Regions from separate parts of the Streptomyces sp. LARHCF249 genome, predicted to be linked through region 3. Evidence: riboswitches for the same ligand, from Rfam matches in the RefSeq annotation. Region 3 holds a riboswitch; each other region holds the start of a gene.
The links. A riboswitch is a leader RNA that binds a small molecule or an ion and turns the genes downstream of it on or off. The one in region 3 is predicted to bind cyclic di-AMP.
Positions count from the first base shown of each region.

Region 1: it holds a riboswitch for cyclic di-AMP, as region 3 does, so the genes downstream of both, ACIPUC_RS35435 (M23 family metallopeptidase) here and ACIPUC_RS29000 (transglycosylase family protein) in region 3, are expected to answer to the same signal.
Region 2: it holds a riboswitch for cyclic di-AMP, as region 3 does, so the genes downstream of both, ACIPUC_RS17045 (M23 family metallopeptidase) here and ACIPUC_RS29000 (transglycosylase family protein) in region 3, are expected to answer to the same signal.

Region 1 is NZ_JBIXJQ010000020.1:29,901-40,359, reverse strand. Features, by position in the region: gene ACIPUC_RS35445 (M16 family metallopeptidase) at 1-1,061, shown strand, start outside; gene ACIPUC_RS35440 (M16 family metallopeptidase) at 1,082-2,449, shown strand; cyclic di-AMP (ydaO/yuaA leader) riboswitch at 2,656-2,815, shown strand; gene ACIPUC_RS35435 (M23 family metallopeptidase) at 2,828-3,625, shown strand; gene ACIPUC_RS35430 (GntR family transcriptional regulator) at 3,828-4,505, shown strand; gene ACIPUC_RS35425 (HPr family phosphocarrier protein) at 4,751-5,032, opposite strand; gene ACIPUC_RS35420 (bifunctional acetate--CoA ligase family protein/GNAT family N-acetyltransferase) at 5,217-7,955, shown strand; gene ACIPUC_RS35415 (DUF5998 family protein) at 8,008-8,607, shown strand; gene ACIPUC_RS35410 (alkaline phosphatase family protein) at 8,607-9,812, shown strand; gene ACIPUC_RS35405 (thymidine kinase) at 9,880-10,459, shown strand, end outside.
Region 2 is NZ_JBIXJQ010000005.1:470,392-480,850, reverse strand. Features, by position in the region: gene ACIPUC_RS17075 (GTP-binding protein) at 1-623, opposite strand, end outside; gene ACIPUC_RS17070 (DUF742 domain-containing protein) at 601-1,029, opposite strand; gene ACIPUC_RS17065 (roadblock/LC7 domain-containing protein) at 1,026-1,460, opposite strand; gene ACIPUC_RS17060 (ATP-binding protein) at 1,496-4,066, opposite strand; gene ACIPUC_RS17055 (MBL fold metallo-hydrolase) at 4,382-5,590, opposite strand; gene ACIPUC_RS17050 (SGNH/GDSL hydrolase family protein) at 5,703-6,488, opposite strand; gene ACIPUC_RS17045 (M23 family metallopeptidase) at 6,652-7,614, opposite strand; cyclic di-AMP (ydaO/yuaA leader) riboswitch at 7,617-7,793, opposite strand; gene ACIPUC_RS17040 (tyrosine-protein phosphatase) at 8,109-8,900, shown strand; gene ACIPUC_RS17035 (aspartate aminotransferase family protein) at 8,985-10,400, opposite strand; gene hpnH (adenosyl-hopene transferase HpnH) at 10,397-10,459, opposite strand, start outside.
Region 3 is NZ_JBIXJQ010000011.1:187,914-198,372, reverse strand. Features, by position in the region: gene eno (phosphopyruvate hydratase) at 37-1,323, opposite strand; gene ACIPUC_RS29000 (transglycosylase family protein) at 1,596-2,288, opposite strand; cyclic di-AMP (ydaO/yuaA leader) riboswitch at 2,292-2,464, opposite strand; gene ACIPUC_RS28995 (transglycosylase family protein) at 2,741-3,799, opposite strand; gene ACIPUC_RS28990 (cytochrome P450 family protein) at 3,903-5,189, opposite strand; gene ACIPUC_RS28985 (globin domain-containing protein) at 5,311-6,519, shown strand; gene ACIPUC_RS28980 (nucleoside triphosphate pyrophosphohydrolase) at 6,544-7,542, opposite strand; gene ACIPUC_RS28975 (SurA N-terminal domain-containing protein) at 7,571-8,194, opposite strand; gene ACIPUC_RS28970 (YfhO family protein) at 8,372-10,459, shown strand, end outside.

The DNA.
Region 1 (10,459 bases), on a different contig from region 3:
GCACCAACTACTTCGAGACGATGCCGACCCACCAGCTGGAGCTCGCGCTGTGGCTGGAGGCGGACCGGATGGGCTCGCTGCTGGCAGCCCTGGACGACGAGTCCATGGAGAACCAGCGCGACGTCGTCAAGAACGAGCGCCGCCAGCGGTACGACAACGTCCCGTACGGCACCGCTTTCGAGAAGCTGACCGCCCTCGCCTACCCCGAGGGCCACCCGTACCACCACACGCCGATCGGCTCCATGGCCGATCTCGACGCCGCGTCCCTGGAGGACGCGCGCGCCTTCTTCCGTACGTACTACGCGCCCAACAACGCGGTGCTGTCGATCGTCGGCGACATCGACCCGGCGCGCACGCTCGCGTGGGTCGAGAAGTACTTCGGCACCATCCCGTCGCACGACGGCAAGCAGCCGCCCCGGGACGGTTCGCTGCCCGACGTCATCGGCCGCGAGCTGCGCGAGGAGGTCGTCGAGGAGGTCCCGGCGCGTGCGCTGATGGCCGCCTACCGGCTCCCGCACGACGGCACGCGCGAGTGCGACGCCGCCGACGTGGCGCTGACCGTCCTGGGCGGCGGCGAGTCCTCGCGGCTCCACAACCGCCTGGTACGCCGCGACCAGACGGCCGTCGCGGCCGGGTTCGGCATGCTGCGGCTGGCCGGGGCGCCCTCGCTGGGCTGGCTGGACGTCAAGACGTCCGGCGGGGTCGAGGTCCCCGACATCGAGGCGGCCGTGGACGAGGAGCTCGCGCGGTTCGCCGCCGAGGGCCCGACGGCCGAGGAGATGGAGCGCGCCCAGGCGCAGCTCGAGCGCGAGTGGCTGGACCGGCTGAGCACGGTCGCGGGCCGGGCCGACGAGCTGTGCCGCTTCGCGGTGCTCTTCGGTGACCCGCAGCTGGCCCTGACCGCCGTGCAGCGCGTCCTCGACGTGACCGCCGAGGAGGTGCAGGCCGTGGCCGCGGCCCGGCTGCGCCCGGACAACCGCGCGGTGCTGGTCTACGAGCCGCTGGCCGGCTCCGACGAGTCCGCCGGCAACGACGACGAGAACGAGGGGGCGGAGCAGTGAGCGACACCGCAGCCGTCACGATGACCTTCCACCCGCGCCCGCAGGCCGGGGAACCGCAGCCGTGGGCCTTCCCGGCCCCCGACCGCTCGGTGCTGTCCAACGGCCTGACCCTGCTGCGCTGCCACCGCCCGGGCCAGCAGGTCATCGCGGTCGAGGTCAACCTCGCCGCCCCGCTGGACGCCGAGCCCGAGGGCCTGGACGGCGTGGCGACCATCATGGCCCGCGCCCTGTCCGAGGGCACCGACAAGCACTCCGCCGAGGAGTTCGCGGCCGAGCTGGAGCGCTGCGGCGCCACCCTGGACGCGCACGCCGACCACCCGGGCCTGCGGGTCTCCCTGGAGGTTCCGGCATCCCGGCTGCCCAAGGCCCTCGGCCTGCTCGCCGAGGCCCTGCGCGCGCCGGCCTTCGCCGACGCAGAGGTCGACCGGCTGGTGCGCAACCGGCTCGACGAGATCCCGCACGAGCTGGCCAACCCGCAGCGCCGCGCCGCCAAGCAGCTCTCCCAGGAGCTCTTTCCGGCCAGCCTGCGCATGTCCCGCCCGCGCCAGGGCACCGAGGAGACGGTCGCCCGGATCGACTCCGTGGCCGTACGCGCCTTCTACGAGGCCCACGTGCGCCCCGCCACGGCCACCGCGGTGGTCGTCGGCGACCTGACCGGCATCGACCTGGACGCGGTCCTGGCCGAGACCCTGGGCACGTGGACGGGCAACACCGCCGAGCCGCTCCCGGTGCCGCCGGTGACCGCCGACGACACCGGCCGCGTGGTCATCGTGGACCGGCCCGGCGCCGTCCAGACGCAGCTGCTGATCGGCCGGATCGGGCCGGACCGGCACGACCGGGTCTGGGCGGCGCAGGTGCTCGGCACGTACTGCCTGGGCGGCACCCTGACGTCCCGCCTGGACAAGGTGCTGCGCGAGGAGAAGGGGTACACGTACGGCGTGCGCGCCTTCGGCCAGGTGCTGCGCTCCACCGCCGACGGCAGGGGCGCCTCCATGCTCGCCATCAGCGGCTCGGTGGACACCCCGAACACCGCCCCGGCGCTGGAGGACCTCTGGAAGGTCCTGCGCACCCTGGCGGAGGGCGGCCTGACCGAGACCGAACGGGACGTGGCGGTGCAGAACTTGGTGGGCGTGGCCCCGCTCAAGTTCGAGACGGCGGCCTCGGTCGCGGGCACCCTGGCCGACCAGGTCGAGCAGGAGCTTCCGGACGACTACCAGGCGCAGTTGTACGCACAGCTCGCCGAAACCGGCACCGTGGAGGCGACGTCGGCGGTCGTGGAGGCCTTCCCCGCGGACCGGCTGGTCACCGTCCTGGTGGGCGACGCGGCGCAGATCGAGGAGCCGGTGCGGGCCTTGGGGATCGGCCCCGTGAGCGTCGTCACCAACTGACGGCCGCCGCGCGGCCAACTGACCGCACGACAAGGGGCCCTGGCGGGCTTGTCCGCCAGGGCCCCTTTTGTCCGTTTAGTGGAGAGGTTGCTTTTATGTGGTGTGGCGTACGCAACAAAAGGGCGTGTCTGTTTGGCGATTGACTGATGATCCGCCTAGCGTCACCCGTGCTGTCCGTCAGTTGTACCCGCCGCATCCGCGGCACCGGACAGCGATCGCCGAGTCCCCGTCAGGCGCGAGCCTGGGGAGCCGGGGACCCACATCAGTCCCTGGGGTGAATCGGACCGCCTCGCAAGAGGAGGCCCGTAGGAGACCTTCCTGCTCCGAACCCGTCAGCTAACCCGGTAGGCGAGAGGGAAGGAAAGGATCAGCCCCTTCATGGCGTTTGGCAGTCGTGCCGCCGGTAAGCACCGTGGTTCCAGTCGTCTGAGCCGCAAGACCGCCGGCTACGCCGGCATAGCCGCCCTCGCCACCACTGGTGTCGTCGGCTCCCTCGCCGCCCCGGCCTTCGCCGCGGACAACGGCAACACCCACTCCGCCCCGGACAACGCGCTCGGCGCGGTCGTCGTCTCCGACGACCTCGCGGGTGACATCGAGGACCAGGCCGAGTCCCAGCGGCGTGCCGCCGAGCACGCCGCCGCCAAGGCCCAGGCCGAGGCGGACGCGAAGCAGCGGGCCGCCGAGGCCAAGCGCCTCGCCGAGGCCAAGGCGAAGGCCGAGCGCGAGGCCGCCGAGCGCGCCGCCCGCGAGGAGGAGCGCAAGCGCCTCAACACCTTCGTCTCCCCGCTCGACAGCTCGTACGTCAGCACGCAGTACAAGGCGGGCGGCGGCATGTGGTCCTCCGGCAGCCACACCGGCATCGACTTCCACGCCGCCTCCGGCACCTCCGTGCGCGCGGTGGGCGTCGGCGTCGTGGTCGAGGCCGGCTGGGGCGGCGCCTACGGCAACAACGTCGTGATCAAGCACAACGACGGTACGTACACCCAGTACGGCCACCTGTCCTCGCTGCGCGTCTCCGTCGGCCAGCAGGTCACCCCCGGCCAGCAGATCGGCCTCTCGGGCTCCACGGGCAACTCCAGCGGCCCGCACCTGCACTTCGAGGCCCGCACCGGCGCCGACTACGGCTCGGACATCGACCCGATCGCGTACCTGCGCTCGCACGGCGTCAGCCTCTGACCGCGCCCCACCGCTTCACCGAAGGCCCCGGCTCCCCGAGCCGGGGCCTTCGTGCTGCTGCGCCGGAAACATGTTTGTCATTTCCGGCCGCTCTCGGAAATTATCGTGTGTTGCAATAGAGTCGCAGCACGCGCAGGCACGGCTTGTATGTGTGCGGCCTGATGGCGTGGCAGTCGAAATCGGAAATAGCGGAGGTCCGGTCTTGCGTATTCCCGCGCACGCGGTATGCACAGCGATCCGCGACGACATCGTCTCCGGGGTCTTCGAGCCGGGCGGCAGGCTGACCGAGGAGGTACTGGCCCGCCGGTACGGGGTCTCGCGGGTCCCCGTGCGCGAGGCGCTGCGGACCCTGGAGTCCGAGGGGTTCGTGACCACGCGGCGCCACGCGGGCGCCTGTGTGGCCGAGCCGACCGAGCAGGAGGCCGCCGACCTCCTCGAGCTGCGGATGCTGCTGGAGCCCCTGGCGGCGGCCAGGGCGGCCCGGCGGCGTACCGAGGCCCACCTCAAGGTGCTGCGCGGGCTGGTCAGGCTGGGCCAGGAGCGGGCCAGGCGGGGCCAGGGCGAGGACCTGCGCTCCCTGGGCGGCTGGTTCCACGAGACCCTCGCGCAGGCCTCCGGGAGCCCGGGCCTGATCGCGCTGCTCACGCAGATGCGGCACAAGCTGGCGTGGATGTACGTGGTGGAGGCGCCGGCCCGGCCGGTGGACTCCTGGGCGGAGCACGGGGCGATCGTGGACGCGGTGGCGCGGGGGGACGCGGAGCGGGCGCGGGCGCTGGCGTCCCTCCACGCCGACCGGGCGGCGGGCGCGCACCGGCCGCGGGCGCGGGCGGCCGTGAGCACTTCGCAACCTGCCGTAAACATGTCGAGCGGCCGTCATTAACAGGGCGCGTATACAAAGGGACGGCAGGAGCGGTATTCGTGCGCCGCGGCTGCCGATTTTCGCAATCAGCTCGGCCCGGGTGGCCTGAATTCGGTGCGCCGAATTCCTGTGAGCCGAATTCCCCTGCGTACACGCGAAAGCCGCGGCGCCCCGGATGGCGGGGGCCGCGGCTTTCGCGTGCGGACCGTGCGGACCGTGTGGGTCGCTGCGGTGTACCGGTCGACGGAGGTGTCGAACCCGAAGGGTCAGACGGTCTCGGGGAGCTCCTCGAGCCCCTCGGCGACCAGCTTCGCGAGGCGGTCCAGCGCCACCTCGGCGCCGTCGGCGTCGGACGCGAGGACGATCTCCTCGCCGCCCTGGGCGCCCAGGCCCAGAACCGCCAGCATGGAAGCGGCGTTGACGGGGTCGCCACCGGCCTTGGCGATGGTCACCGGGACGCCGGAAGCGGTCGTCGCACGGACGAAGATCGAGGCGGGACGAGCGTGCAGGCCCTCGGCCCAGCCGACGTTGACGCGGCGCTCTGCCATGGTGATGCCCTTCAGGTTCTTACGGTTGTCTAGACCAGTCTCTCACGGCACCCGGAATGCTCCGACCGACCTTCGGCCCGGATCCTCCGCCGTTCGACCTTCCCCAGCTTGCATCGTTTTGCCCTAGTCTGCCTGATGCGCCGCGCGCACACTGCAGGGCGGTTTCCGGCCGTAAGGTAGGCCCATGACCACCGAGTCGGACCCCTCGTACCCGGCCCACTGGGAGGCGGACGTCGTCCTGCGCGACGGCGGCACCGCCCGGATCAGGCCCATCACCCCCGCCGACGCGGGCCGACTGGTCAGTTTCTACGAGCAGGTCTCGGACGAGTCGAAGTACTACCGCTTCTTCGCCCCCTACCCCCGGCTCTCCGACCGCGACGTGCACCGGTTCACGCACCACGACTACGTCGACCGGGTCGGCCTCGCGGCAACCATCGGCGGGGAGTTCATCGGCACCGTCCGCTACGACCGCATCGGCGCCGACGGCCGGCCCGCCGCCGGCCCCTCCGACGAGGCCGAGGTCGCCTTCCTCGTCCAGGACGCCCACCAGGGCCGCGGGGTGGCCTCGGCCCTCCTCGAACACATCGGCGCGGTGGCCCGGGAGCGGGGCATCCGCCGGTTCGCCGCCGAGGTGCTGCCCGCCAACACCAAAATGATCAAGGTGTTCACGGACGTCGGCTACCAGCAGAAGCGCAGCTTCGAGGACGGCTCCGTCCACCTCACCCTCGACCTCGAACCCACCGCCGAATCCCTCGCCGTCCAGCGCGCCCGCGAACAGCGCGCCGAGGCCCGCTCGGTACAGCGGCTGCTCACCCCCCGCTCCGTCGCGGTGATCGGCGTCAGCCGCTCCGGCGCGGGCGTGGGCGCCGCCGCGCTGCGCAACCTGCGCGACAGCGGCTTCCACGGCCACCTCTACGCCCTCAACGAGGAGGTCACGCGCGACCTGCTCGACGGCGTACGGGCCTACCGCACGATCGGGGCCATCGGCGCGCCCGTCGACCTCGCGGTGATCGCGGTTCCGGCGGACCGGGTCCCCGAGGTGGTGGCGGCCTGCGGCGACCACGGGGTGCAGGGGCTCGTGGTGCTGTCCGCCGGATACGGGGAGAGCGGCCCGGCCGGACTCGCCCGCCAGCGCGAACTCGTGCGCCAGGTGCGCTCGTACGGGATGCGGCTGATCGGCCCGAACGCCTACGGGGTGATCAACACCGCGCCGGAGGTGGAGCTCAACGCCTCGCTGACGCCCGCGCCGATGCCGACGCGGGGCCGGATAGGCCTGTTCACGCAGTCCGGGGCGATCGGCATCGCCCTGCTCTCCGCCCTGGTGCGCCGCGGGGAGGGGCTGTCCTCCTTCGTCTCCGCAGGCAACCGCGCCGACGTCTCCGGCAACGACATCCTCCAGTACTGGTACGACGACGAGGCGACCGACGTCGCCCTGATGTACCTCGAAACCCTCGGCAACCCGCGCAAGTTCACCCGCCTCGCCCGCCGGACGGCAGCCGTCAAGCCGGTGGTCGTCGCGAAGGGCGGCCGCCACACCCCCGCCGGACACGTGGTCCCGGGCACCCGGCTGCCGGACGCCACCGTTTCCGACCTGCTGCGGCAGGCGGGCGTGATCCGGGTCGACACGGTGACGGAGCTGGTGGACGTCGGGCTGCTGCTGGCCTCGCAGCCGCTGCCCGCCGGACCGCGCGTCGCGATCCTCGGGAACTCCGAGTCCCTCGGGGTCCTCACCTACGACGCCTGCCTGACCCAGGGACTGCGGCCGCTGCCGCCGATCGACCTGACCACCGCGGCCTCGCCCGAGGACTTCCGTACGGCGCTGGCCGCGGCGCTGGCCTCCGACGCCAACGACGCGGTCGTGGTGACCGCGATCCCGTGGGTGAACGAGCAGGCTCCGGAGGACGACCTGGCCGAAGCCCTGCGGGAGGCCGTGGCCGAGACCCCGGGCAAGCCCGTGGCGGTCGTGCACGTGGAGCTCGGCGAACTGGTCGAGGCTCTCTCCGCCGAGTTCAGCGGCATTCCCGCCGCGCCGGCGGCCGAGCCCGCCGCGGGAGACCGGATCCCGAGCTATCCCGCCGCCGAGCGGGCCGTCAGGGCCCTCGCCGAAGCCGTCCGGTACGGGCAGTGGCGGCGGGCCGGCGCCGAGGCCGGGCACGTCCCCGAGTACGAGGACATCGACGAGCCCGGCGCCGCCGCCCAGCTGGCCCGGCTGCTGGCCGACGTCGACGGCGGAGCCGTCCTCACCCTGGCCGAGTGGGACGCCCGCGAGCTGCTCGCCCGGTACGGGATCCGCGTCCTGCCCGCCCTGCCCGCACCCAGCCCCGACGCGGCGGTCCGCGCCGCCGGGATCCTCGGCTACCCGGTCGCCCTCAAGACCACCGCCCCGCACCTGCGCCACCGCGCGGACCTGGGCGGCGTACGGCTCGACCTCCGGGACGAGGCCGAGCTGAGGCGCTCGTACGAGGACCTCACCGCGCTGCTCGGGAAGCCGGCGGAGCTCCAGCCGGTGGTCCAGGCGATGGTGCCCCGCGGGGTGGACACGGTCGTCCGCTCCGTCATCGACCCCGCCGCCGGCGCCGTCCTCTCCTTCGGGCTGGCCGGCGTCGCCTCGGAGCTGCTCGGGGACACCGCCCACCGCCTGGTCCCGGCCACCGACCGGGACGCCGCCGGACTGATCCGGTCCATCCGGACCGCACCCCTTCTCTTCGGCTGGCGCGGCAGCGACCCCGTCGACACCCCCGCCCTGGAGGACCTGCTCCTGAGGCTGTCCCGGCTCGTGGACGACCACCCCGAGGTGATCGGGGTCTCCCTGGAGCCCGTGGTCGTCGCCGCCGAGGGACTCTCCGTGCTGAGCGCCGCCGTCCGCGTCACGCATCCGCCCGCCCGCGGCGATCTCGGCCCCCGGACGCTCCCCAGTTACTGAGCGGCTCCGGGCGGCGGCCGGGATGCCCCGTTCGGGCCTTAGGATGGACCTCATGGCGAAATCCGGTACGACGACCCAGGGGCTGCGCACGGCGATCGAGCGCAGCGGCTACTACCCGGCCCTCGTGGCCGAGGCCGTGGAGGCCGCGGTGGGCGGCGAGCCGATTTCGTCGTACCTGGTCCACCAGGAGACGACCTTCGACTCCAACGAGGTCCGCCGCCACGTCACGGTGCTGGTCCTGACCGGCAACCGCTTCATCGTCAGCCACACCGACGAGCAGGCCGCGGACGCCGGGTCCCCGTCCCCGTACGCCACCACCTCCACCGAGTCGGTCAAGCTCTCCAGCATCTCCTCCGTGGTGCTCAGCCGCGTCGTCGCCAACCCGGAGTCGTACACCCCCGGCACCCTGCCCCGCGAGGTCGTCCTGACCATCGGCTGGGGCGCTGTCTCCCGGATCGACCTGGAGCCGGCCGCCTGCGGCGACCCGAACTGCGACTCCGACCACGGCTACACCGGCAACTCCACCGCCGACGACCTCAGCCTGCGGGTCAGCGAGGCGGGCGACGGCCCGGAGGCGGTGCGCCAGACCCTGGTCTTCGCGCAGGCGCTCTCCGAGGCCACGGCCGCCACGTCCGCCCCTTCCGCCCGCTGATGGCGTACCCCGCGGCGCAGAACTGGCAGGACGAGCCGGAGCTGCTGGACCTCGCGACCGCGCCCGTCCCCGAGTACGGCACGGGCTCGCTCGCCGACCTGCTGCCCACCCTCGTGGCCGGCCAGGGCGTCCCCGGCTTCTCCGCCGCCATCGCGGAGCTGGCCCCGGCCGACCGGAACTGCGTTTTCCTGGTCGACGGCATGGGGTGGGAGCAGATCAAGGCCCACCCGGACGAGGCCCCGTACCTGACCTCCCTGCTCGGCAGCTCGCGCGGCGGCACCGGCCGCCCGGTCACCGCGGGCTTCCCGGCGACCACCGCCACCTCGCTGGCCTCGGTCGGCACCGGCCTGCCGCCCGCGCGGCACGGCCTGCCCGGCTACGCCGTGCGCAATCCGGCCACCGGCCAGCTGATGAACCAGCTCCGCTGGCAGCCGTGGACCGCGCCGAAGCCCTGGCAGCCCTACCCGACCGTCTTCCAGCAGGCCGACAAGGCCGGGGTGCACACCGCGCAGGTGTCCTCGCCCGCGTTCCAGACCACCCCGCTCACCAAGATCGCGCTGTCCGGCGGCACCTTCCACGGGCGGATGACCGGTGAGGAGCGGATGGACCTCGCGGCGATCGAACTCGCGGCCGGCGACCGCTCGCTCGTGTACACGTACTTCAGCGAGCTCGACGGGGCCGGCCACCGCCACGGCGTGGACTCCGACGCCTGGCGCGGCCAGCTGATGCTGGTCGACCGGCTCGTCCAGCGCCTCGCCGAGCAACTGCCGCCCCGTGCCGCCCTGTACGTGACGGCGGACCACGGCATGGTCGACGTCCCCTTCGACGAGGACTCCCGGATCGACTTCGACGAGGACTGGGAGCTGGGCGCGGGCGTGGCCCTGCTCGGCGGCGAGGGCCGGGCCCGGCACGTCTACGCGGTGCCGGGCGCCGAGGCCGACGTGCTGACGGTGTGGCGCGAGGTGCTCGGCGACCGGTTCTGGGTCGCGAGCCGCGAAGAGGCCCTGGAACTGGGCTGGTTCGGGCGTCCGGGGGAGTGCGACGAGCGCGTGTTCGGCCGGATCGGCGACGTGGTCGCGGCAGCCCAGACCGATGCCGCGATCACCGCTTCCCGCAACGAGCCCAACGAGTCCGCCCTCGTCGGCATGCACGGCTCGATGACCGCGGCCGAGCAGCTCGTCCCGCTCATCGAGATCCGCACCTGACCGGGCTCCTGTTCCGCCCCCTTCCACCTCCCCCGCTGCCCACGACCGGAAAGGTCCCGTACTTCCCATGCCCGAGCTGGTGTTCTTCTCCGGAACGATGGACTGCGGAAAGAGCACTCTGGCGCTCCAGATCGCCCACAACCGCGACGCGCGCGGGCTCCAGGGCGTGATCTTCACCCGTGACGACCGGGCGGGCGAGGGCAAGCTGTCCTCCCGCCTGGGCCTGGTGACGGAGGCGATCGAGGCGCCGGAGGGCATGGACCTGTACGCGTACCTGGTCGCCCAGCTCTCGAAGGGCGGCAAGGCCGACTACGTGATCGTGGACGAGGCCCAGTTCCTGGCGCCCGAGCAGATCGACCAGCTCGCCCGCATCGTCGACGACCTCGACATGGACGTGTTCGCCTTCGGGATCACCACGGACTTCCGCACGAAGCTGTTCCCCGGCTCGCAGCGGCTGATCGAGCTGGCCGACCGCCTCGAACAGCTCCAGGTCGAGGCCCTGTGCTGGTGCGGAGCCCGCGCCACGCACAACGCCCGTACGGTGGGCGGGGAGATGGTGGTCGAGGGCGCCCAGGTCGTGGTCGGCGACGTCAACCGCCCCGCGGGGGAGATCGGCTACGAGGTCCTCTGCCGTCGCCACCACCGCC
Region 2 (10,459 bases), on a different contig from region 3:
GGTTCCCCCGACTCCGAAGACGAAGATCTGACGGTGGCCCCTGTGGCCGTGCACAGGAGATGGCGGACGAGGGCGGCCAGCGTCCCCGTCCCGGAGCTGGTCAGGCGCGCGTCGCACCGTACGACGGGCACCTCGGGCCCCAGCCCGACCGCTTCGCGGACCTCGTCGGGCCCGTAGCGGTGACCGCCGTCGAACTCGTTGACGGCGACGATGAAGCCGATCCCGCGCCGCTCGAAGAAGTCCACGGCGGGGAAGCAGTCGGCGAGGCGGCGGGTGTCGGCGAGCACCACCGCCCCGAGCGCGCCGGCGCACAACTCCTCCCACAGGAACCAGAAGCGGTGCTGCCCGGGCGTCCCGAAGAGGTAGAGCACGTGCCGCTGGTCGAGCGTGATGCGGCCGAAGTCCAGCGCGACGGTCGTCGTGCTCTTCGCCTCGACGCCGTCCAGCGGGTCCGCGGTCTCGCTGAGGTCGCTCAGCAGCTCCTCCGTGCTCAGCGGTTCGATCTCGCTCACCGCGCTCACGAAGGTGGTCTTGCCCGCCCCGAAACCGCCCGCGACGAGGATCTTCAGCGTCGCGGGCGCGAACCCCGGGGCGGGCGCGTCACAAGCGTTTGTGGAGGCCATCGAGCACCGCCCGGAGCAGGGACTGGTCATCGGCGGCGAAGGACCTGCCGCCCGGGAACCGCGGGGCCTGCGCCATGACGGCCCCGTATTCCATCAGATCGGACAGGAGCACCTTCACCACCACAGCGGGCAGCCGCAGTTGGCCGGCGACCTCGGCGACCGTGACCGCCGCGGCGCCCGCGCACAGCCGGAGGGCGAGCGTGTGCTCCGCCCCCAGCGGTACGCGCGGCCGCACGCCGGTCGCGGTCATCAGCGAGAGCAGGTCGAGTGCGACACCGGGCCGGGTCCGCCCGCCGCTGGCGGTGTACGGGCGCATCACCCGGCCCGCCGAGTCGTCGAGCCAGGGGGTGTCCCGCCCCGTGGCGTACGCCCCCTTCGCGGACGCCCCCGTCGCGCGGGTCCTCATCGCTCCGGGTCGGCGACGGGCCGCCGCGGCGGGGCCGCCAGGTACGGTCGTACGCTCTTGACCAGCATCGCCATCTCGTAGCCGAGCACGCCGGCGTCGGCCTCGCGGTCGGCGAGGACGGCCAGGCAGGTACCGGAGCCGGCGGCCGACACGAAGACGAGTGCGGTGTCGAGCTCGACGACGACCTGGCGGACCTCGGCGCCGTCCCCGAAGCGCGCGCCGGCGCTGCGGCCCAGCGAGTACAGCCCGGACGCCAGCGCCGCCATGTGGTCGGCGCTGTCCGCGTCCAGGCCGTGCACGCAGGTCACGAGGCCGTCGGCGGTGAGCAGGACGGCGCTGCGGGTGTACGGCACGCGTTGCACCAGGCCGCTGAGCAGCCAGTCGAGGTCCGAGAGCCGGCTGCCGGTCTTCGTTGCCACTTCGCCGCCCATGGGGGTGCGCTCCTTGCTGAGGTGAGGGGTCGGGGTCATACCTGGTTCTCCGACTGGGCGAGGCCGAAGCCCCGTTGGAAGGCGGCCATCAGGCCGGGGTCGTGTACGGGCTGCTCGGGATCCGCGGCCCGTCGCGGAGCGGGCGCCTCGCGCAGCTGGGGCGCAAGGTGCTGCTGGGCCCGCCGCCGCGGCAACGGCGGCCGCGCTTCCGCTGCCGCGGGCCCCTCCGGCACAGGCTGTGCTGCGGGGACGGCCCGGCTGCCGCTCCCGGCCGGCGCTGCCGTTGCGGGCGCCCGCCCGGGCTCGGCCCACGACCAGGGCTGGACTTCGGCCCGGGCCGGCGTGCCGGTCCCGGCTGCGGGCACGGGCCACGGCTCGGGCGCGGACGGCCGCTGCGCTTCTGCCCCGGGCCACGTGCCGCTCCCGACCGGGGTTGGTGCCGGTGCCTCGGCCGGGGCGGGGGCCACGGTGACGGCCGCGGGCGCGGGCCCGGGCCCGGCATCGGGCCGCGGCACGGGCTGGGCTTCGGCCGCGGGCCGAGTGCGGGTCCCGGCTGGGGCCGCGCCAACGGCTGCGGATGCGGACGCGGCGGCCCACGGCTGCGGCACGGCCTGCCCTAGCTGCGCTTCACCCCCGGCCGGTGCCGGGGCTGCGGATACGGGCGCGGACCCCCACTCGGGCCACGACTCGGTCTCGTCTCCGGATCGGGGCCCGGGCACGTGCACGGCCGCGCTCGCCGGCCGCTGTCCGGGCCCGGCAACGGCTTCGGCCCCCGGCCCGTCCCCGAACCCATGACCCGGCGCCGGCCGGTGTCCCGGCCCGGGCACAGACGCGTGTTCGGACACGAACTCGAGACCCGACGCTGGCCCGTCCAGGGCTGCCGACCCGTCCCCCGCAACGGCCCCCGGTCCGGGCGCGGACACCTGCCCGGGCGCAGACTCCTGCCCTAACGCGGCCCCCGGCCCGAACGCAGACGCCTGCCCGGGCAGGGACGCCTGCCCGGGCTCGAGGCCATGTCCCGTCCCGGGCGCAGGCCCGTTCCCGGAGTCAAGCCCGAGACCCGGCGCCGGTCCGGCCGGGGCTGCCGGCCCGTCCCACGCAACGGCCCCCGGCCCGGGCTCAGATGCCTGTCCGGTCGCCGGCCCACGACCGGACCCCGCCGGGGCTGCCGCACCGGCGCCACCGGCGCCCTGAACGGGTGCAGGCCCGTGCGCGGGGCCCGCCGGGGCCGTCGGAGCGGCCCCCGGCCACGGCTCCCGCTCGCGCTCGCGCTCCGGCAGCGGGTCGCGCGGTTGCGGGCGCGGCGGGGTTGCGCGCACGGGCTCCAGGGGCGGCGGCATCGGAGCCGCGCGCCCGGTGCCCCAGGAGGTGGCCCGGGAGCCACCCGCCGCATCGGCGGCGCTCGGCGCCTCCGCGCCCAGCAGCTCCTGCGGTAGGACCAGTACGGCGAGCACTCCGCCGTAGATGTTGGACTTGAGCTCGACGGCGATCCCGTGCCGCCGCGCCAGCGCCGACACGACGAACAGCCCGATCCGCCCGTCCGCGAGCAGGTTCCGGACGCTGATCTGGTCGGGGTCGCCCAGCAGGGCGTTCATCCGGTGCTGTTCCTCCGCCGGCATGCCCAGCCCGCGGTCCTCCACCTCGACCGCGATCCCGGCGGTGACCCGTTCGGCGCGCAGCACCACATCCGTGTCGGGGGCGGAGAACACCGTGGCGTTCTCGACCAGTTCGGCCAGCAGGTGCACCACATCGGCGACGGCATGGCCGCGCACGCTGCCGCCCGCCGGCGGCACGACCTTGACCCGCGTGTACTGCTCGACCTCCGCGACCGAGGAGCGGAGCACCTCGCTCAGGTCGATCGGCCGCGTCCACTGGCGCCGCGAGGCCGCGCCGCCGAGCACGGCGAGGTTCTCCGCGTGGCGGCGGATACGGGTCGCGAGGTGGTCGACGTGGAAGAGCTCCTTGAGCAGGTCCGGGTCCTCGACCGTGTCCTCCAGCTCGTCCAGCAGCGAGATCTCGCGGTGGACGAGGGACTGCAGACGGCGCGCGAGGTTGACGAAGACCTCGACCTTCCGCTCGCTGTCGGACGGAGCGGCCGGTCCCGCAAGCCGTACGAGCGTCGCGTGGGCCTGTTCACGGGCCCCGCGCAGCTCTTGCGACAGCAGCCAGAACTCGTCCACCACCGCCGGGTCGACGCCGGCCGGCGGCCCGGTCGGGCCGCCCCGCACCGGACGGGGCGGAGCCTCGCCGCGCTCCAGCCGGTCGGCGACGCCGCGCAGCTCCTGGCGGCCGCGCACGCTGGAGCGGCGCAGCGCCTCGCACCGGTCCCGTACGGCCTTGGCGGCGCGCTGCGCGCCGAGCAGCGCCGCGGCGAGGGCCCCGAGGACGAGCAGGGCGCAGCCGGTGAGCACCGGCCAGAGCCGGGCGTCCCGGTCCCCGGCTCCTCCGCCGAGCTGGAGGGTGAAGATGACCGCGGCGGCGCCGCTGAGCCCGGCGGCGAGCGTGGGCAGGACGGCGGCGCGGACCAGCTGGGGGCGTATCTGCCGACCCGGCCCGGTGACGGCGTGTCTCGACGGGGCGTGGCGGGCGGCGCGGAGTCCGGACATCGGCGTCCTCGGTACGTGGGGCCCGGCCCCCAGCGATCCCGGGGCCCGGTGTTGATCACCGGATACCCACGCTAGACCGCACCGTCCCGCCCCGGACGCCCAGTTGGCGAAGTTCCCGGGGGTGCTTCCCGCTCCCGGTGGAGCGCTCGTACAGCCGCCCGAATCTCCCGGGTCGCCTTCCGGCGAATGCCCCGCCGACCGCGCGCCCCCGAGAGCCGGGGCGCCGCCCCCTGCCCCGGACCCGCCGCGGCCGCCCGGCCCCCGGGCTGCGGGCCCGCCCGGCGGCAGGCGGCCGTCCGTCCGGCCGACCGGCCGTCAGGAGCCGACGGCCTCCGGCTCCTCGCGGATCACGCCCGCCGCCCGGCCGGCGGTCACCGCCGCGACGGACACTTCGGCCGCGGCGTGGCCGCCCACCACGAACGGCCGCCACCACGGCTGGTCCGGAAGGCCGGCGGCGCCCGGCTCGAAGGGCTGGCCCGGGATCGGCAGGGCGATCGCGGCTCCGGCGCCCGCCGCAGCGGTGAGGGTTCCCTCGCCCGGCTCGTCCCACGGGTGGGGGGCCAGGTTGAAGGTGCCCCAGTGGATCGGCAGCATCGTGCCGTGCGGCGTGCCGCCCTGGAGGTCGAGGTGGGCGCGCATGCCCTCTTCGGGCGTCATGTGGATGTCGGGCCAGTACTCCGAGTACGCGCCGATCTGGATCATCGTGGCGTCGAAGGGCCCGTGCTCGGCGCCGATCTCCTTGAATCCGGGGAAGTAGCCGGTGTCCCCGCTGTGGTAGATGCGGTGCTCGTCCCCGGCGACCACCCAGGAGGCCCACAGGGTGTGCTGCTGGTTGCGCAGCCCGCGGCCGCAGAAGTGCCGGGCGGGCGTCGCGGTGAGCGAGAGCCCGGCGATCTTGGTGCTCTCGTTCCAGTCCAGCTCGCGCAGCCGGTCGGCCGGCACGCCCCAGCGCTCCAGGTGCGCACCGACGCCCAGCGGGACGGCGAACACCGTGTCCGTACCGGCCAGCTGCTTGATCGTCGGCAGGTCGAGGTGGTCGTAGTGGTCGTGCGAGATCACCACGACGTCGACCGGGCCCAGCGAGGCCAGCGGCACGGGTACGGGGTGCAGCCGCTTGGGCCCGGCGAACGGGAAGGGCGAGCACCGCTCGCCCCACACCGGATCGAACAGCACGCGTCGCCCGTCGATCTCCGCCAGCACGCTGGAGTGCCCCATCCAGGTGATCCGCAGTCCGCTCGCGGGCGGCTTGGCCAGCTCCGCGAGGGTCGTCGGGTACACGGGGATCGGCGCGCCGGGGGTGCGCCGCACCCGCTGCTCCCGGTGGAAGTAGATCTTGGCGAACTCCGCCATCGACCCCGAGGGCCTGGTCCGGGCCCCGAGCGGGTTCTGGAAGACGCCGTCGGCGAAGTTCGGCGAGCGGTGGATCCGCTCCAGCCGCTTGCCGGACGGGTCCGCGCCGAAGGCTTCGGGCCGCAGGGCACGCAGCCGCGGACGCAGGGGACGCGGGGGACGGGAGCCGGTCAAGGCGCCTCCTGGGAGGATGGGGTCGGGACGGTCGTCGGTCTACGACCTTCCCAACGCGCACATGCCCCCAAGGATTCCGCTTGCGGCCCTCGTCCCCCCTCTGCGGCGCCCGTTACAGCGGCAGCAGGTCCGGCCGCTTCGCCTCGACGTGGTCGCCGGAGGACTCTCCGCGCAGCCGCCGCCCGATCCAGGGCACCAGGTGCTCGCGGGCCCACTGGATGTTGTCCCGGGTCACGTCCACCGAGCCGCGCGGCCGCTGCGGGGGCCACGGCTGGTCGGGGTCGGCGGGCACCTCCAGTCCGAGCACCTGCGCCGCGCGCAGCGCCACCCGCGTGTGCCCCTCGGGCGACAGGTGCAGCCGGTCGGCGTCCCAGGCCCGCCGGTCCTGTACGGACTTCAGCGACCAGAGGTCGAGCACCGGGCAGTCGTAGCGGTCGGCGATGGCGCGCACGTGCGCGCTGTACGTCGCCACCTTGCCGCGGAGGTGCTTGAGGACGGGCACGCCCCGGGTGTCGAAGCCGGTGGTGATCATGACCAGGCCGACGGCCCCGGTGAGGTCGGCGACGGCGGCCTCGAACCGCTCCGCCACGTCGTCGGGGTCGGTGCCGGGCCGGATGATGTCGTTGCCCCCCGCGCAGAAGGTCACGAGGTCCGGGGCGAGCTCCTTGGCCCGCGGGACCTGCTCGGCCACGATCTGGTCGAGGAGCCGGCCGCGCACGGCCAGGTTCGCGTACCGGAAGTCGTGTTCGTCACGCTGGTCGGCCAGGAGCACGGCGAGCCGGTCCGCCCAGCCGAGATAAGAATCCCCGGGTCCCGGGTCCCCCACGCCCTCGGTGAAGCTGTCCCCGATCGCCGCGTACGAGCCGATGGTCTTGAGTGTCGTCGTCGTCGCTGCCACAAAGCGACATCCTTCACCCGCGCACACGACCTACGCCAACGTAAGCAGGGGTTGACGGACCGTGATCTATACCACGCGAGGGATAAGGAATAAGTACACGCCAGGCCGGGACCCCCCTCGGGCCCCGGCCTGACGTGTGTTCGCGCTCCGACGGCGGCTGCCGTCAGATGGTGACGCCCTTCGAGCGGAGGTAGTTCACCGGGCTGATGTCCGAGCCGTAGGACTGGGTCGTGCGGATCTCGAAGTGGAGGTGCGGGCCGGTGGAGTTGCCGGTGGAGCCGGAGAGGCCGAGGCGCTGGCCGGCGGTGACGCTCTGGCCCACCGAGACCGACAGCGAGGAGAGGTGGGCGTACTGCGAGTAGTTGCCGTCCGCGTGCCTGACGATGACCTCGTTGCCGTACGCGCCGGCCCAGCCGGCCGAGACCACGGTGCCCGCGCCGACGGCCTTGACCGTGGTGCCGGAGCTGGCGATGAAGTCGACGCCGGTGTGGTAACCCGAGGACCACATGGCGCCCGCGACCTTGTACTGGGTGGAGATCCCACCGCTGACCGGGGCCACGAATCCGGCGCCGCTGGGAGCCTTCGCCTCGGTGGAGGAGCCGCTGCTCTGCGGCTTCTGCTTCGGCTGCGGGGCGGGGGCCGGGGCGTCCTGTTCGCCGGAGGAGCCCTCGCCGGCGGAGGGAGAACCGGTCGAGGACCGCTCGGCCGGAGCCGGAGCCGGGGCGGGGGCCGGGGCCGCCTTGGCCTTCGCGCCGAGGGTCAGCTTCAGGCCCGGGTGGATCAGGGAGGGGTTGGTGCCGACGGCCTCGCGGTTGTCGGCGTACAGCCGCTCCCAGCCGCCGTCGAGGTGGCGCTCCGCGGCGATCTTGGAGAGGTAGTCGCCGGGCACGACCGTGTACACGGTCGGCGCGGCCTCCACGGCGGCGGGAGCGGCCTGGAGCGAGAGCGGGAGCTGCGGGGCCACGGCGGGGGCCGTGGCCGGAGCGGCGGCCGGAGCGGTGGCCGCGCCGGCGCCGGCGGCACCCATCAGGGGCAGCGCGAGAGCCGCACCACCGGTGCCGGCGACGGCGAGACCACGGGAAAGCGAACGGGACTTGGGACGGCGGTGCTTACCCTTTGCAGGCATGGCGAATTCCTCTCCGTCGCCTGCGAGGTGAGCTGTCGGGTTCGGACTGGAGATGTCCGGCCGTACATGAACGGAACATATACGACTTCACCCCTAGCCGTTCCGGAGGAAAGATCCGGAACAGCGGCTTACCTGGTTCCCCCGCTCCTGCCGCGCGCGTGAATAGTCGGGTGCGGTTTCCGGGAGGCGGCAGGATTAGGCGGTCCACCCGGATCGATCGCGAAGGTAATCGAGTCAGGCCGTAGGGAACAAGCCATGAATTCCCCAAAGGAATCACCGGGATGAGGGTCCGACGGAATTCCGGTCACCCTCTGTCCATTCCACGCCGTCAACAACCGCCCCGGCCGGGCCATTCGGCTTTCGCGATCAGGCACTCACGGTCACCGTATGATCTGGCTCACGGGGCCGCGTCCGATCTCGCCGCCGGATATGGCAAGTTGGAGCCAACCAGCTCAATTCGGACAGATGTCCCACCACGAACCGGAGGAGTTCCTTTGACCCAGCGGATACAGGAGCCGGAACTGTCCGGAGTGCGCAATTTCCGCGATGTGGGCGGATTGCCGACTTCTGACGGACGACAGGTCAGGCCGGGACGACTGTTCCGAAGCGGACATCTGGCACATGCCACCGAAACCGATGCAGAGTTCCTCGCATCACTCGGGCTCCACACCGTCTTCGACTTCCGCAACGGCGCCGACCACGCCCTGGAGGGGCCGGACGTCGAACTGCCCGGCGTGCGGAACGTCAACATCCCGCTCTCGGACCCGGCCGACGGCCGGGAGTTCTGGAAGTTGGTCCGCGACGGCGGCCTCGACCAGCTCCGCTCGATCCTGGGCGACGGCAAGGCCGCGGCCCGGATGTCGCAGTCGTACCGCACGATCATCCGGCACCGCACCGCCGAGCACAGCCGGCTGGTGCACGCCCTCGCCGAGGACAGCGTCCCCGCCCTGCTGCACTGCGCGGCCGGCAAGGACCGGGCGGGCCTGTCGATCGCCGTCGTCCTGCTGGCGCTGGGCGTCGAGCGCGAGGCGATCGTGGTGGACTACCTGGAGTCGAACGCCCCGCACCGCCGCTACCGGGTGCGCCGCAGCAGCCAGGCGCAGGAGGCCCGCTCCCCCGAGGTGATGGAGCTCCTCGCCCCGCTCTTCGACGCCCGCGCCGAGTACCTGACCGCGGCCTTCGACACCATCGACGAGGCCTGGGGCGGAGTGGACCGCTACCTGGCGCAGGGCCTCGGGCTCACCCCCCAGGCCCTCGACCGCCTGCGCGGGCAGCTGCTCGACTGAGGCCGAGCGGTCCCCGGGAAGCGGGGCACGTCTCCGCGCCCGCTTCCCAGAGACCGCTTGGTGCCGCAGTGACCCGGCAGGCCGTCACCGGTTGCCGACGGCCTGCTTCACCAGGGTCCTGCCGAACTCCCACATCAGCCCCGAGCCGCCGTGCGCCTCGTCCATGACCTCGCGGAAGGCGCCGACGAACCGGTCGACGTCCCGCTCGTCCACGATCAGCGGCGGGATGAGCTTGATCACTTCCAGGTGGTCTCCGGACACCTGGGTGAGGATCCGGTGCTTCTGCAGCAGCGGCACCACGACCATCTGCGCGAAGAGCCCCTTGCGGGCCGCCTGGAGCACGGCCCACCGGCTGCGCAGCCCCAGCGAGGACGGCCGGCCGAACTCGATGCCGATCATCAGCCCGCGCCCGCGCACCTCGTGCAGCAGCTCGTACTCGTCCACCAGGGCCGCGAGCCGCCCGCGCAGCAGATCGCCCGTGGCCCGGGCATTGGCGACGACCTCCTCGTCCTCCATGACCGACAGCACGGCCAGCCCGGCCGCCATCGCCTGGGCGTTGGAGCCGAAGCTCGCGGAGTGCACGAGGACCCGGTCCATGGACGAGTAGACCCGTCTGAAGATCCAGTCCTTGCCCAGGGTCGCGCCGACCGGCACGTAGCCGCCCGAGAGCGCCTTGGCCACGCACACCAGGTCCGGCTCCACGCCCGGCTCATGCTGGTACGCGTAGAAGTCCCCGGTCCGTCCCAGGCCGGTCTGCACCTCGTCCGCGATCAGCAGCGCCTTGTGGCGGCGCAGCAGTTCCTGCGCGGCGGGCAGGAACCCGGGCGGGGCGGCGAGCACCCCCTTGCCCTGGATCGGCTCGACGACGAAGGCCGCCACGTCCCCCTTGCGGAGTTCCCGCTCCAGGGCGCCCAGATCCCCGAGGGGGATCTTCGTGTCGGGCAGCAGCGGTGCGAAGCCGTCCCGGAAGCCGTCCTCCCCGTTCACCGAGAGCGAGCCGGCCGTGAGCCCGTGGAAGGCGTGGTCGCAGTAGAGGATCCTGGGCCGTCCGGTGGCGTACCGGGCGAACTTCAGGGCCGTCTCCACCGCCTCGGTGCCGCTGTTGCCGAAGAAGACGCGGTCCAGGTGCGGGCTGTACGAGAGCAGCTTCTCGGCCAGCAGCCCGGGCAGCGGCTGGCAGTCGAAGCGGGTGAGGTCGGCGAGCTGGGCGTCCAGGACGTCGTGCAGGGCGCGGCGGACCACCGGGTGGTGCCGGCCCAGGCCCATGACGCCGAACCCGGCCAGCATGTCGAGGTAGTCGTTGCCCTCGGCGTCCCAGAAATGGGCTCCCTCGGCCCGCTCGTAGACCTTGTCGAAGCCGATGGTGTGCAGCATCCGCGGCAGTTGGTGGTTGAGGTGCCTGGCGTGCAGCTCGTACCGCTCCCCGCCGCGCTCGGCCAGCAGGGCGCCGAGGTCGAAGCCCTTGCCCCGGCCGCCCCCGTCCCGTGGCTGCGCTGTCACGCCGGTCCTCGCGAGGACTCCCGGTTCCCGCCGATCGTCTCCCGGGCCGCCCGCAGGGA
Region 3 (10,459 bases):
GACCGAGTGCGGGGACGTACGGAGGCAAGAGCGTGATTAGCCCTTGAAGCGCGGGAAGGCGCTGCGGCCCGCGTACACCGCGGCGTCGTCGAGGATCTCCTCGATGCGCAGCAGCTGGTTGTACTTGGCGACACGGTCCGAGCGGGCCGGGGCGCCGGTCTTGATCTGACCGCAGTTCACGGCGACCGCGAGGTCGGCGATGGTGACGTCCTCGGTCTCGCCGGAGCGGTGCGACATCATGCACTTGAAGCCGTTGCGCTGGGCCATCTCGACGGCGTCGAGGGTCTCGGTCAGCGAACCGATCTGGTTCACCTTCACGAGCAGGGCGTTCGCGGAGCCCTCCTCGATGCCGCGGGCCAGGCGCTCCGGGTTGGTGACGAAGAGGTCGTCGCCGACGATCTGGACCTTGGAGCCCAGCTTGTCGGTGAGGGTCTTCCAGCCGGCCCAGTCGTCCTCGTACAGCGGGTCCTCGATGGAGACCATCGGGTACGCGGAGACGAGCTCCTCGTAGTACTCGGTCATCTCGGCGGCCGAGCGGGACTGGCCCTCGAACTCGTACTTGCCGTCCTTGTAGAACTCGGACGCGGCGACGTCGAGCGCGAGCGCGATGTCCTTGCCCGGGGTGTAGCCGGCCTGCTTGATGGCCTCGACGATGAGGTCGAGCGCGGCGCGGTTGGACTCCAGGTTCGGGGCGAAGCCGCCCTCGTCGCCCAGCCCGGTGGAGAGGCCCTTGGTGTGCAGGACCTTCTTGAGGGTGTGGTAGACCTCGGCACCCCAGCGCAGCGCCTCGGAGAAGGACTCCGCGCCGATCGGGGCGATCATGAACTCCTGGATGTCCACGTTGGAGTCGGCGTGCGACCCGCCGTTGAGGATGTTCATCATCGGAACGGGCAGCAGGTGCGCGTTCGGGCCGCCGAGGTAGCGGAAGAGCGGGAGGTCCGAGGCCTCGGACGCGGCGTGCGCGACGGCGAGGGAGACGCCGAGGATGGCGTTGGCGCCGAGCGAGCCCTTGTTGTCGGTGGCGTCCAGGTCGAACATGGCCTGGTCGATCAGGCGCTGCTCGGTGGCGTCGTAGCCGACGAGCTCCGGGCCGATCTGCTCGATGACGGCGAGGACGGCCTTCTCGACACCCTTGCCGAAGTAACGGTCGGGGTCACCGTCACGGAGCTCGATGGCCTCGAATGCACCGGTGGAGGCGCCGGACGGAACTGCAGCACGGCCGGTGCTGCCATCGTCGAGGCCCACCTCGACCTCGACCGTGGGGTTGCCTCGGGAGTCCAGGATTTCCCGGGCTACGACGACGTCGATGGACGGCACGAGCATCTCCTTCTGGGATGTGACGCTGGGTGTGCGGTGGCATCAGGCCGTGGGATGGCCTTGCCGACTAGAGCCTAACCGGCTCGGGGCTCTCGATCGGCCGACCGCCCGGCCCCTGGGACGAAAAAGGGCCCGAATACCCCTCTTCCAGGACATACGGCTGTTGGTCATCGCCGTTCTGCCGGCGCACACGCCACCGCCCGGCGCGTGGGGGGATACGCGCCGGGCGGTGGGGCTGTTACGCGTGGTGCGCGCTGCCGCGGCTATTGCCGCAGTGTTCAGCTGAGCTTCAGCTTCTGACCCGGGAAGATCAGGTCGGCGTCCGAGACGATGTCCTTGTTCAGCTCGAACAGCTTCTGCCAGCCGCCCTGGACGCCGTTGGCCTCGGCGATGGTGCCCAGGGTGTCACCGGACTTGACCTCGTACGAGCCGTTGCCGGTCTTCGGGGCCGGGGCCTCGGAGCGCTCGGAACGGGTGGTCGGAGCCTCGGAGCGCTTCGTCTCCTTCTTCGGCTCGGCCTTCTTCGGCTGGGTCTTCTTGGGCTCGGTCTTCTTCTCCTGCTTCGGGGCGGTCTCGGTCGAGCCGCCGCCGGTGTAGGAGGAGTTCGACAGACCCTTGCCGCAGTGCGGCCAGGCGCCCTTGCCCTGGCCCTTGAGGACCTTCTCCGCGACGGCTATCTGCTGGGCCTTCGAGGCCTGGTTGGCCTGCGCGGCGTACGTCTTGCCGCCGAACGCGGCCCAGGTGGAGGACGAGAACTGCAGGCCGCCGTAGTAGCCGTTGCCCGTGTTGATGGCCCAGTTGCCGCCGGACTCGCACTGCGCGACCTTGTCCCACTCGGACGCGGTGGCGGCGCTGGCGGTGCCCGCGGCCATCAGGGGGGCGGCGACGGCGACACCGGCGACACCGGCGAGCGTGACGATGCGGGCGGCCTTGGAGGCGCGGCGGTGCTTGCCCTTGCCGGAAAGCAGCATGGAGATTCTCCTCACCGACGCCTACGAGGTGAGCTGTCGGGTTCGGGCGAGTGAGTTGCCCGGCCGTGCGACCTAGCGCACGTCTTAACCCCTAGCCGGTGGCGTGACCGTCTCTCAACGGCCGCTCCCGGCACCTACCTTGGTTCCCCCGCTCCTGCCTTCGGCGCTTGACGCGACGACTGTTCCCCCCGTCCGCCGGCAGGATTCGGCGATGCGGTCGAAGGAGCCCGCGGTGGCGGGCGACTCAGAAGGTAGACAGGTCCCTCCCCGATGTTCAACGAGCCCCATCGGGGAGAAACAGCCCCTACTTGCGCCCTTCGTACGGGTATTTGCGCAGGTGAGGACGGGGTTCGCGGAAGCCCCCGGGCGGGACACGCCAGTTGACCGGAAGAGACACATGTCTCACTTACAGAAAACGGACAATCAACTCTTTCCGGCCGCCCGAACTGCCCTTATTCGGCAGTTAGATCCAGGTTCTGGCCGGGCTTGATCAGATTGGCATCCTTGCCGATGACCTGCTCATTGGCCGCGTAGAGCGCGTTCCAGCCGCCCTCGAGTCCCTTGGCGTCCGCGATGGCGATCAGGCTGTCGCCCTCCTTGACGGTGTACGTGGGCTCCGACGCGGCATCAGGTGCGGTCGGCGCCTCGGCGGCCGGCGCACCGCGGTGCTTGCCGCTGCCCTCGGGGGCCGGTGCGGCCGGTGCGGTGGGTGCGGTGGGGTCGGCCGAGGCGTCCGGGACACCCGGAGTCGCCGGCGCCGTCGGGTCTGCCGGGGTCACGGGGGCGCCCGGGGTCACGGGGGGCTGGCCCGGGGTGGCCGGCGGGGCGACCGGCGGCGCCGTGGTCTCACCCGGGCTGACGGGGGTGGTCGGCGCGGTCGGGTCCACCGGGGCCGGAGCCGTGGAGGGGTCGTCCGGCGAGGGCATGACGGGCAGTCCGAGGGAGGGCGCGAGCGGGCTGTCGGGGAGCGTGAACGACGGGGTGCCGGAGGGGCTCGGCGCGGGGTGCGTCGGAGCGCCGAAGTCCGTGGACGGCTTGCCGGGCCCGGTGGTGGGCACGGTGTCGTCCGGGCGGGAGGGCGCGGTCGGGGTCACGGAGCCGCCGGGCAGGCCCGGGTCGACCGCGGCTGCGGCGCCCTGCCCGTCCAGCCCGGCCGAAGCCGCGCACAGCGGCCAGGCCTGCGGGCCCTGGGAGGCCAGTACGCGCTCGGCCACGGCGATCTGCTGGGAACGGCTCGCCAGGTCGGCCCGCTCGGCGAAGTCGAGGCCACCCGCGTTCTTCCACTGCTCCTGGGTGAACTGCAGGCCGCCGTACTGTCCGCTGCCGAAGTTGGCGCTCCAGGCGCCACCGCTCTCGCACTCGGCGACCTTGTCCCACGTGGACGTGTCGGCCGCACTCGCGCCGGTGGCGGCGAGCAGCGGCAGGGCCAGCGCGGAGCCGGTGACTCCGGCAGTGACGACTATCGCGGGCACCTGACGGGGGCGTCTGTGGCGGCCGTTCCCGGAACGCATGAGGCTGCACCTTTCGCATAACGGCTGGATAACGGCAGAACCTAGCGGCCTTCGAACGGTTGTCACAACTCCGGTCGGCAACTGACTTCCGGTCAGTTGCCCTTCAGATGTTTCGGGGTGTGAAGCGCACGGGAAGGGTGCGCAGGCCACGCATGATCAGTCCGCCGCGCCAGCGCAGCTCCTCGGGCGGAACAGCGAGTTCCAGATCTGGCAGACGCGTGAGCAAAGTCGCAAGCGCGGTCTGTCCTTCAAGTCGCGCGAGCGGAGCACCCAGGCAGTAGTGGATGCCGTGGCCGTACCCGAGGTGCTGGTTGTCGGCCCGGGAGAGGTCGAGGGTGTCCGGCTCGGCGAACCGCCCGGGGTCGCGGTCGGCGGCCGCGAGGACGACCAGGACCGGATCCCCGGCCGCGACCGACTGCCCGCCGAGGGTCAGCGGCTCGGTGGCGAACCGCCAGGTGGCCAGCTCCACCGGGCCGTCGTAGCGCAGCAGTTCCTCGACGCCGGTCTCCAGCAGGCCGCTCTCGCCGGCCGCGAGGGAGGCCTGGAGGCGCTCGCGTTCGCCGGGGTTCATGAAGAGGGAGTGGACGCCGTTGCCGATGAGGTTGACGGTGGTTTCGAAACCGGCGAAAAGCAGGATGAAAGCCATGGCCGTGGCCTCGGCCTCCGTCAGATGGTCGCCGTGGTCACTCGCCCGGATCAGATCGGAAATGAGGTCATTGCCCAGATCATCCCGCTTGCGGTGGATGAGTTCCCCGAGATACGTCCGCATCTGCTTCACGGAACGGGCGACCCCGCCGCGCGGACCGCCGCCGTGGCGGATCATCATCCCGGCCCAGTCGCGGAAGTCGTCCTGGTCCTCGCGCGGTACGCCGAGCATCTCGCAGATGGCGTAGATGGGGAGCGGGAAGGCGAACTCGTGGATGAGGTCCGCCTCCCCCTTCGCCGCGAACTGGTCGATGAGGTGGTCGGTCAGCTCCTGCACCCGCGGTGTGAACTCGGCGACCCTGCGCGGGGTGAACGCCTTCGACACCAGCCGCCGCAGCCGGGTGTGGTCCGGCGGGTCGATGTTGAGCAGGTGCGTCATCAGCTCCGCCTTGCGCTCCCCCGGGATCCCGGTCTTGCCCTTGGCGTGCGCGGGCTCGGCGTGGTGCGCCGGATTCTTGCTGAGCCGCTGGTCGGCGAGGGCCTGGCGGGCGTCGGCGTACCGGGTGACCAGCCAGGCCTCGACCCCGCTGGGGAGCTTGGTGCGGTGCACCGGGGAGTGCTCGCGCAGCCAGGCGTAGGCCGGATAGGGATCGGTCGCGAACTCCCAGTCGAACAGGGTCGGTCCCGTGGGGGAAGGGGAGGCCGAGGGGGTGTCTGCGGAGGCTGCGGGGATCTGCTCGTGCACCCGATGACCGTATCCCGACTCCCGGACCCCATCCGATATGGGTGCTTCGTCGCGGCTGTCCGTAGATCCGCTGTCACTTGACCTCGACTTCCCCGACACTCCTACTTTCGGTTTTGTGGATGTGAGGATCTTGAAAAGCAGTTTCGCGGTGGTGGAGAGACGGGCCGAGCACGCGGTCAAGTTCTTCTACTCCCACCTCTTCTGGCACAACCCCAACGTCCGTGAGCTCTTCCCGGCCTCCTTCGAGGACATGGAGCGGCAGCGGGACCGGCTCTTCGCCGCGCTCACCCACGTGATCGCCCACCTGGAGAACGACAGCCTCGTCCCCTATCTCCGCGACCTGGGCCGCGACCACCGCAAGTTCCGGGCCGGGCCCGAGCACTACGCGGCCGTGGGCACCAGCCTGCTCGCCGCCCTCGCCGAGACCTCCGGCGAGGCCTGGACCCCGCAGGTGGAGAAGGCCTGGGCCGAGGCGTACCAGGTGATCGCCGACGCGATGCTGGCCGGCGCCGCCTCGAGCGAGGACCCGCCCTGGTGGGACGCGGAGGTCGTACGCCACCTCCAGTACGGGCAGGACATCGGCGTGCTGACCCTGAGGCCGCACGCCCCCTTCCCCTATCTGCCCGGCCAGTACACGAGCGTGAGCAGCGAGCGGGTCCCGACGACCTGGCGCACGTACTCCGTCGGCAACGCCCCCCGCCCCGACGGCACCCTGGACCTGCACGTCAGCCGGATCGAGCGGGGGCGGCTGAGCACCGCCCTGGTCCGCGACGTGCAGCCGGGCGAGACGCTGCGGCTCGGTGCGGCGGGCGGGCAGCTGACCTTCCGCCACGCGGACCGCCCGGCCAGCCTGATCGCCGCCGGGACCGGCTGGGCGCCGGTCCGGGCCATCCTGGAGGACCTCGCGGAGCACCCTCCCGATCAGGACGTACGGCTCTTCGTGGTCGCGCGGGACGCCGCGTACCTCTACGACCGCGCGCTCATCGACGAGTACGCCGCCGCCTGCCCCTGGCTCGCCGTCACCTACATCACGCCGGCCCCCGGGCAGCACCGCAACCAGGCCACCGACCGGCTGGCCACCGCGCTCGGCAACCGGGGCCTGTGGCCCGACCAGGACGTCTACCTCAGCGGACCGCCGCTGTTCATCGAGGAGACCGCCTTCCTCCTGGAGGAGCTGGGCGCCCACCCCGGCCGGATCTTCCACGACTCCGTACCGGCCGCCGGCAAGGGGCACGGCCCGAACGGCCGCCCGCTGGGCTTCGGGGAGTGGTTCCTGAACCGCCCCGCGCCGCACTGGCACAACCCCTCGGGCCGATCGCCGAGGGGCTGACGGGTTCAGTACTGCTGCTGGGGGCTACTCGCCGACGCCCTCGGCGGCCCGGATCGCGTCCCGGTAGACGCGGGCCGCCGCGCGCAGCGCGGTCTCGGGGTCGATCCCCGCCGCCTCGGCGCGCGCCGCCAGCTCCAGCAGCTCGTACCCGATGCCCTCACCGGGGGGCAGCTCCACGGCCACACCGCCCGTACGGACCCGCCCGGCGAGCTTGGCCGCGAGCGCGAGCCCCGGCTGGCCCAGCGGAATCCCGTCCGTGACGGATTCCCGGCGCTTCTCGACCGCCTTGGTGCGCTGCCAGTGGGCACTGACGTCCTCCGGGGTCTCGGCCTTCTCGTCGCCGAAGACGTGCGGGTGCCGGTGGATCAGCTTCTCGACGAGGGTCGCGGCCACGTCGTCGATGGAGAACGCCTCGTCCGGCACCTCGTGGTCCTCCGCGATCCGGGCGTGGAACACCACCTGGAGCAGGACGTCCCCGAGCTCCTCGCGCAGCTCCTCCCGGTCCCCGTCCTCGATGGCCTCGACCAGTTCGTACGCCTCCTCGATCGCGTACTTGGCCAGGCCCCGGTGGGTCTGCCGGGAGGTCCACGGGCACTCGCGCCGGACCCGGTCCATCACCTGGACCAGGTCGAGCAGGCGGGCGCCCGGCAGGTCGTACGAACCGGGCAGCAGCTCCAGGTCGGGCATGGCGACCCGGCCCGAGCCCGCGAGCCTGGCCAGTCCGTCGGTGAGCCGCTGGTCGCCCTCGCCGCTCAGGAGGACCACGACCGTGCCGCCGCCGGCGCAGGCCCCGACCAGCTCCTGCGCGTCCGGCCTCTCGTGGACGACCTCGACGCCCGCCTCCCGCAGGTACGGGAGCTGCGGGTGGCCGGGGTCGGCGCACAGCACCCGCTCCGCGGCGTGCAGGGTCTGCCACGCGGGCCAGGACAGCACGCCGGGGGCGACCCGGTGGCTGGTGGTCAGCAGGACGATGCGGCCGGTGGGCTCGGCCGTGGTGGACTCGGGGTGGTCGTGGTCGGTCACCCTCCGAACCTACCTCCGCGGGCGGGCGTCAGGCTCCGGCGGGTGCCTGCTCGGGCCGGGTCCGCTGGGTGATCCAGGGCGTCTCCCCGGCGCCCAGCTTGATCTGCTGGACGTCGAAGGACCCGTAGCGCGGGTTGACCTCGATGCGCAGGGCCTTCGCGGCGGTCCGGGCGGGCTCCTCCAGCTTCCCGTTGCCGTACTTGGCGGTCAGCTTGGTCAGCAGGACCCGGTCCCGGAGGAAGCGGTCGACCTGGCCGGGGGCCATGGCGCCCTTCTGCAGCAGCAGCGCCTCGAACTGCTCGGCCCCCTGGTTCTCCTCGACGTACGCCTTGCGCTCGTCCTCGATCTCCTTGGCGGAGACGGAGATCCCGGCCGTCTTGGCCATCCTGTCGATGATGTGGCTCTGGAGCATCGAGTCGAGCTTCTGGCGCTCCAGGTTGGGTGTGCTCGCGATGAGCTCGGCGGCGGCCTGCCCGGTGCGGTTCTGGGCGGCGCGCACGTCGTTCACCTGGGCCTGGAGGGCGGAGGTGGTGATCCGTTCGCCGCCGACCACGGCCGCGGTACCGGGGCGCGCCTGCCCCGAGCAGGCGGACAGCAGGGGGGCCGCCAGCAGCAGGGCGGTGGAGACGGAGAGCGCAGTGCGACGGTGCAAAGGAGCCTCCAGGGCCGGGAGATTGTGCGTCGGTGCACAAGGGCCGTGCGATCATCGATGGTATGCAGTCAGGGTGATCCGGGCCACTGCTTCGACCAACGATTCCCCGGGTGTTGAGGTACTCGTTCACCCGGTGGCCATCCCGCTGTCCCCCGGTGGTGCCAAAGTCGGCGCACCATGTCGACACCGCACCGCTCGCCGCGACGCCTGAGCCTGGCCGGCTCCGCGTTCGCCGCCCTGCTCACGGTGGTGGCCGTGGGTGCCGGGGACGCCGTCGCCCGCGTCTTCCCGTACGGCCCGCGCCACCGCAGCATCAACGACCTCGGCAACCAGTTCGTCCCCTTCCACGCGCACCTGTGGGACCTCCTGCACGGCCGCGCGGAGGGCGGGCTGCTGTTCAACTGGCAGTCCGGATACGGCACGAGCTTCCTGCCGGACCTGGGCACCTATCTGGCCAGCCCCTTCGCGGTGCTGGTCGGGCTGTTCCCGCGCGCGGACATAGACCTCGCGGTGTACGTGGTCACGGTGCTCAAGACGGCGGCCGCGGCGGCGGCCATGACCTGGCTGCTGCGCACGCAGCGCCGGGGGGCCTGGTGGGCGGCGGGGCTGCTCGGGGCCTCGTACGCGCTGTGCGGCTGGTCGGTGATCGAGGCCTCCTACAACCCGATGTGGCTCGACGGCCTGATCGCCTTCCCCCTGCTGTGCCTGACCGGCGAGTGGGCGCTGCGCGGGCGGCGGCTGCCGGCCGCCGTACTGGTCGTGGCCGTCTGCTGGACGGCGAACTTCTACACCGCCTACATGGCCACCCTCGGCGCGGCGCTGGTGCTGCTGGTACGGGTGGTGCTGACTCGGGAGTCGGCGAAGGCCCGGCCGGCCGTGATCGGCCGGGCGGCCGCCACGACCGCGCTGGGGATCGCGCTCGCGGCCCCGGTGCTGGCTCCCCTCTTCCTCAGCTCCGGGCAGGCCTACCCCGGCTGGGTCAAGGAGTTCCGGCCGGTGTCCTGGGCGGACCTGTTCGCCCGGCTGCTTCCGGCGACGTACTCCTTCTCCTCCCCCGCCGTCTTCGTGGGCACCGGGACCCTGCTGCTGGTGGCCGCGCTGCCCTTCCACCGGGCGGCGGCGGCGCGCACCCGGCTGGCCTGGGCCGGACTGACGGCGGCCGTGGTGCTCTCCCTCCAGTGGGCCCCGACGCACCTGGCCTGGCACCTGTTCGCGACCCCGAACGGAAGCCCGTACCGGCAGACCTTCGTACTGGCCGGGATCGCCGTGATCGCCGCCTGGGCAGGGCTGTCGGCGGGGCTCCCGGGGCCGCGCGCGCTGGCGGCGGGGGCGGGCCTGCTGGCGGCCGCCGCCCTGTGGGCGAGCGGGAGCACGCTGGTGACGGCCTGGGGGTACGTGCTGTTCTGCGGCGGGCTGGTGGCGGCGGCCGGGGCCTGGTGGGCGCTGCGCCACCGCCGGCTCGCGGTTCCGGCGGCCGCGCTGCTGGCGGCCGTACTCGTCGGGCAGGGGGCCGCCACGACCGCGTACGGCCACCGGGGCAAGCTCGGCGGCCTCGACGACTACCCGTCCTGGGGCCCGGCGCACACCGCGCGCGCCGGAGCCCTGGCGGGCGCCGAGGGCTGGCCGGCGTACCGCACCGACCCGAGCCGGCCGGCCCTGACGGGCAACGACCCGCTGCTGCTGGGCGGGGAGGGCGGCTCGTACTACAGCAGCCACACTCCGGAGGTGTTCACGCGCACGATGGCCTCCCTCGGGGCCGGCTGGACCTCGCGCGGGCGCAACGTCCAGAGCATCGACAGCCCGGTGACGGACGCGGTCTTCGCGGTCGGCGCGCGCCTCCAGCCGGACGGCACCGTCCGCCGCGCCGAGGTCCCGCCGCTGGTGACGACCCGCCCGCCGGGCGCACCCGCCGCGTACGGCGATTCGCCCTTCGCCAACCAGGAACTGCTGCTGGGCGCGCGGGTGTACGAAGACCCGCGCGCGCCCGGGGTCTGCCGCGCGGGCACGGAGGCCTACCTGTGGGCGCCGGAGTACAACGCGACGGCCCGCCTCGCCGACGGGCCGGCCTTCCGGCTGAACGGCAACGCCCCGCGCAACCGGGCGGCCGTCCAGCCGATGGGCGTCTCCCGGGGCGCCTCCTCGGCGCTGGTCTTCGACCGGGCCGCGCCCGCCCGGTGGACGCTGTCCTGCCTGGACCGCGGCCTGCTGGACACGGCCGTGGCCCGGCTGCGCGCCACGGCCGCCACCTCGGTCGCGGTCGGCTCC